Phyllobacterium zundukense: one gene and its partner. The protein of the gene in region 2 interacts with the protein of the main gene of each other region in a pairwise test. Links are inferred from orthologs where the notes say so. Each region holds a gene or a part of one and is shown on either strand. Other genes may lie near its edges.

Region 1 (2,875 bases), 1.8 Mb from region 2 along the record:
GTCCGCGCTGCGCCCGTCAAGTCTGCGGCCGAAATCGCCGCATTGCTGGTTGAGCAAGTGACCGGACAGGTGCGCTGGCGCGAGACGGTAGAATGGTTTGGTAATAATGGCGTCACAACGCTCTACGAAATCGGTGCTGGCAAAGTGCTGACTGGTCTTGCCCGCCGTATTAATAAAGACATATCCGGTATTGCTGTCGGCACACCAGAAGACATCGATGCGGCTGTCGCTGCCCTCAACGCTTAAAAAGGAACGCGCAATGTTTGATCTCACAGGCCGCAAGGCTCTTATCACGGGTGCGACGGGTGGTATTGGCGAGGCAATCGCTCGTGCGCTCCATGCACGGGGCGCAACCGTGGGGCTCCATGGCACACGTGTAGAGAAGCTCGAAGCTCTGGCGTCTGATTTTAGTGATCGGGCGATGATCTTCCCGGCTAATCTTTCCGATCGCGACGAGGTCAAGGCGCTTGGCGAAAAGGCCGAAGCCGATCTTGGGGGCGTTGATATTCTCGTCAACAACGCGGGCATCACCAAAGACGGCCTCTTCGTGCGCATGAGCGATGCGGACTGGGACAATGTGCTTGAAGTCAATCTGACTGCAGTTTTCCGTCTGACCCGCGAACTCACGCATCCGATGATGCGCCGCCGTTATGGCCGCGTCATCAACATAACTTCGGTCGTGGGCGTCACAGGAAATCCGGGTCAAACCAATTATGTCGCTTCCAAAGCTGGACTCATCGGCTTCTCCAAATCTTTGGCGCAGGAAATCGCCAGCCGCAACGTCACGGTCAACTGCGTTGCACCGGGTTTCATCGAATCGGCAATGACTGACAAGCTCAACGACAAACAGAAAGAAAGCATCATGTCGGCAATTCCGATGCGCCGCATGGGTACGGGCGCCGAAGTTGCTTCGTCGGTTGTCTATCTTGCCAGCACTGAAGCATCTTATGTCACCGGTCAGACCATTCACGTCAACGGTGGCATGGCGATGATCTGAGCCAGAACGTACCGCGGTATCGGTGGGTATTGGTCTCAATCACATTTATGAGATTGAGGCAGTGAATAAAGCGTGATAAGTCGCGCACCAGTCTGGGCAGTCAAATCGATTTGATGTCCTTTCAGTTCCGCAAGGAAAGAGCCGCAAGGACGGGTGTTTTAGCTGTTAAACAGGGCGGAACAACCATCTTATTGCTTGATTAGAGTCATCCGTGCCGCTAACCAAGGCATAGGGAAAAACAAACAGGTTGAGGTTTCCACATGAGTGATACTGCAGAACGCGTCAAGAAAATCGTTATTGAACATCTGGGCGTTGATGCCGAGAAAGTCACCGATGGTGCGAGCTTCATCGACGATCTGGGCGCCGACAGCCTTGATACTGTCGAGCTCGTGATGGCTTTTGAAGAAGAGTTTGGCGTCGAAATCCCGGACGATGCTGCCGAGACGATTCTGACAGTCGGCGATGCCGTCAAGTTCATCGACAAAGCATCTGCCTGATTTTTGTTCGGCCCCGCAGCGATCGTGATATAAGGTGCTTAACCTTGCTCGTTCATGCGTTGGGCCGGAAACAATCATGTTGCATTGGATAGTTAAGGATCTGCCATGAGGCGTGTTGTCATAACCGGCCTTGGGCTGGTTTCTCCTCTCGCATCCGGGGTTGAACTAACCTGGTCACGGCTTCTTGCCGGCCAGAGTGGTGCCCGGCGTGTGACGGAATTTGAAGTTGAAGATCTTCCTTGCAAGATCGCCTGCCGTATTCCGGTGGGTGATGGCTCTGATGGTACGTTTAATCCCGACGATTGGATGGAACCCAAAGAGCAGCGCAAGGTCGATCCTTTCATTGTTTACGCCGTTGCGGCTGCAGACCAGGCCCTTGCGGATGCCAAATGGGCGCCGGAAAGCGATGAAGATCAGATCCGTACAGGTGTTTTGATCGGGTCCGGCATTGGTGGCCTCGAGGGCATTGTCGAAGCAGGCTATACACTGCGCGACAAGGGCCCCCGCCGCATCTCGCCCTTCTTCATTCCCGGCCGTCTGATAAACCTGGCTTCCGGTCAGGTATCGATCAAACACAAGCTGCGCGGTCCAAATCATGCAGTCGTTACCGCTTGCTCCACCGGTGCACACGCTATCGGCGATGCCTCGCGTTTGATCGCCTTTGGAGATGCCGATGTGATGGTGGCCGGTGGCACGGAGTCGCCAGTCAGCCGCATTTCGCTAGCCGGCTTTGCTGCATGCAAGGCATTGTCCACTGCCAGAAACGACGATCCGACAACCGCGTCGAGACCCTATGATGAAGACCGCGATGGTTTCGTGATGGGTGAAGGCGCTGGCGTTGTCGTCCTTGAAGAGCTGGAACATGCCCTGGCTCGCGGCGCCAGGATTTATGCCGAGATCATCGGCTATGGCCTATCCGGCGATGCTTACCACATCACCGCACCATCAGAGAGTGGTGAGGGCGCACAGCGCTCTATGGAAATGGCTTTGAAGCGCGCAGGTATAACGCCGGGCGATGTGGATTACATCAACTCACACGGCACTTCGACCATGGCCGATACGATTGAACTCGGTGCGGTCGAACGCGTTGTCGGCGATGCCGCTTCGAAAATATCGATGTCATCCACCAAATCTTCCATCGGTCATCTTCTTGGTGCCGCTGGCTCGACAGAAGCTATTTTCTGCGTGCTGGCGATCCGCGATAATATCGCCCCTGCAACGATCAATCTGGATAAGCCGTCCAAGGAAACGAAGATCGATCTGGTTCCGCACAAGCCGCGCGAACGCAAGATCGATATCGCGCTTTCCAATTCCTTTGGGTTTGGCGGTACCAATGCCTCGCTCGTGATGCGGCGTTATCAACAGTGATTGATTTTATGGC
Region 2 (2,962 bases):
GCCCCATGACCACACCGACCAAGGGAAGCCGCGTTTGCGTGCAGCTTCGGTCATGTCTTTCAAATAGGCAGCGCGCCAGTCTGACGGCATGCGAAACTTCTTCTGATACTCCCTGCGTATCATGCCGAACTCCCCCAGGAAAATGCGCTCGGGGGGGATGCTGTTGTTCTTTCCCCACGCTGCCGCCTTTTCGAATGGTTCATCCAGCGCGGCGAGAACTTCTTTATAGGTAGTCACGCCGCCAGCCATTTCATTGAACCCAACGAGCAGTTCCTCCCTACGCTCCTTGGGGGCTTTGGTCTCGATTGTTTTCCGAACCGCCGTAAGGCGCTCTTCAAATGCTTTTTCGCCCATCAGATCCGGCGGATAGGGCAAGCCTTCGACATAGCTCATGGAATCGCCTGTCCAGTCGGCACCCTGATGCGTCAGGACATAAGGTTCATAGGAATGAAAGGTCCAGATGACATTGTCATCGGCGATGGAAGCGGGATCAACCTTTTCCAGCCCGTACGCACTCGACCAGCAGCCGCCAGACAAAATCAGTGTATGGTTTGGCGCTGCCCCACGAGCAGCCCTATGCAACTGCATCAACATCGCGGGCCATTTAGGGAAAAGCGTGGGATCGCAGTCGATCACCGGCTCATTGAACGGTTCAAACGCAGTGGTTGCGGCATCTGTATCGGACAGCGCCCTGCCGAGCCGACCGACCATCTGCACATATCGCGTGAAGAGTGCTTCGTCAGCCAGGATGTGGTTTGTATCCACCTTGCGATCGTCGCTCGGAATTGAATGAAGATCGACGATCACCTTCAGTCCTGCCTTGTGCAGCATATCGACTGTCTCGAGCGTCTCCGCGACGAGTTTTTTAACGCGAGTTTCCGACGCATCCTCCAGGAAGATTGCGGGATCGATTGGCATACGGACGAAATCAAAACCCGCCGTTCGGATATGCTCCAGATCGCTGATGGTAGTGCCCTGCCGCCATTCGGGGAAATTATCCAGGACAGACACTTCGTCCCAGCGATCAGGCTTGGGCCATGTGGTCCATAGCTCGAGACTGAGACCGCGTTGCATGGTGAAAGTAGTAGCTGATCCAGCCACGGAACCCGCAACCAGACAGAGGAGACAAAAAAGGACTCGCAGCAGTGTGAAAACCAATTCTCCGTATCCTATTTCGTGGGGACTATGGACAAAATGCCTACCAAGGCCGCAAAAAGGAAGGGCTATGGTCGAAAACAATTCTTCATCATTAATCGCCACTGGATTGGTCGGGGAGCTTACGGATACTGGCCATCGCTTGCTGGCGCGCGTTTATTATGCCGACACGGATTTTTCCGGACTTGTCTATCACGCACGTTATCTTGAATTTCTGGAACGGGGCCGTACCGATTATTTGCGCCTTCTCGGCGTGCACCATTCAGAGCTTGTTGACGGAAAACTCGGCGAAAGCATCGTTTGGGTGGTCCGGCGCATGGAGATAGACTTCAAATCTGCGGCAAGGATCGATGATGTATTGACGATCGAGACGCGAACAGCGGAAATATCTGGCGCAAGGGTGCGGATGGCGCAGGCCATAAAACGAGGAGATGATATTCTTATTTCGGCTATCGTAGAGGCGGCCATGATTAACGGTGCCGGCCGGCCGCGACGATTTCCACCGGAGTGGATCAAGCTTTTTCGGCCAGCTTCGCAGAAATGAGCGTGGAAAATCGCCCGCTGCCCGCAAAACATAAACTCATCCTTAACCATAACAAATCATGAATAAGACGTGCAGACGACAGGTTTCACGTTAACGCCTTCGTTTTACCAAAATTAACGTAAAGAAGCCGCGTTATGGTTACTGGAAAATTCCGGTTATAAGCGTGGCTCATCTGGATTGAGACGATTGCGCCCCCGGTCAACACGCCGGGTTTTCGGATTCGAGGATTGTAGATATGGAAAATTTAGCGGTTGCCGTTCAGACATCGGACATGTCCTTGTGGGGGCTGTTCTGGCAAGCCGGATTTGTCGTCAAGCTTGTGATGGTGGGCCTGCTCGGCGCATCGATCTGGACCTGGGCGATCATCATCGACAAAATCCTTGGATTTGGCCGGGCAAAGCGCGCCTTCGACCGTTTTGAACAAATATTCTGGTCAGGACAATCCCTTGAAGAGCTCTACCGAAACCTCGGTGATAAACGCACCACCGGCATGGGTTCAATTTTCATTGCTGCGATGCGGGAATGGAAGAAATCGTTCGAAAAGGGCGCGCGTTCGCCAATCGCACTGCAAATGCGCATCGACAAGGCGATGGATGTGGCGCTGGCCCGAGAAAGCGACTACCTCGCAGCGCGACTGACGTTCCTCGCAACCATCGGCTCGGCTGGACCATTTATCGGTCTGTTCGGCACGGTCATTGGTATCATGACCTCATTCATGGGCATTGCTGGTTCCAAGTCCACCAGCCTTGCCGTAGTCGCGCCGGGTATCGCCGAGGCACTGCTGGCAACGGCTATCGGCCTGGTCGCCGCCATTCCGGCGGTTATCGCCTATAACAAGCTTTCGAGCGACGCTGGAAAACTGACTGCGCGCATGGAAGGCTTTGCCGACGAGTTCTCCGCCATACTCTCGCGGCAAATCGATGAGAAGCTGCCGCGGGCTTGAGGACGCATTTGAGAAACCGATACGTTAATTGCAGGATTTAATGCCATGGGCATGTCGATAGGTAACAACGGTTCTTCGGGTGGACGGCGGCGACGCGGACGTTCCAGCAAGGGCGTGATGAGCGAGATCAACGTTACGCCCCTCGTCGACGTCATGCTCGTATTGCTCATAATCTTCATGGTAACGGCACCGATGATGACGGTCGGCGTTCCAATCGATATGCCAGAAACATCGGCACAGACCCTGAACAGCGAATCTGACCCGATCTACGTAACGATCAATCAACAGGGGCAGATCTACCTGCAGGAAACCGAGATTCC

The links. Proteins that work in one complex are often made in the same cells at the same time.
Region 1: the proteins of ybgC (region 2) and N8E88_RS29725 interact in binary tests that used the Escherichia coli proteins (3 or more experiments, as listed by UniProt). The link is inferred for Phyllobacterium zundukense from one-to-one orthologs.

What each region holds. Positions count from the first base shown.
Region 1 is NZ_CP104973.1:3,528,117-3,530,991, reverse strand. It holds N8E88_RS29725 (acyl carrier protein), read left to right. Parts: upstream 1-1,257; coding sequence 1,258-1,494; downstream 1,495-2,875. Other genes in the region: fabF (beta-ketoacyl-ACP synthase II), read left to right, coding at 1,600-2,862; fabG (3-oxoacyl-[acyl-carrier-protein] reductase), read left to right, coding at 260-997; fabD (ACP S-malonyltransferase), read left to right, coding at 1-246. UniProt on the Escherichia coli protein: Carrier of the growing fatty acid chain in fatty acid biosynthesis.
Region 2 is NZ_CP104973.1:1,709,062-1,712,023, forward strand. It holds ybgC (tol-pal system-associated acyl-CoA thioesterase), read left to right. Parts: upstream 1-1,225; coding sequence 1,226-1,699; downstream 1,700-2,962. Other genes in the region: N8E88_RS20775 (glycoside hydrolase family 5 protein), read right to left, coding at 1-1,101; tolQ (protein TolQ), read left to right, coding at 1,935-2,642; tolR (protein TolR), read left to right, coding at 2,688-2,962.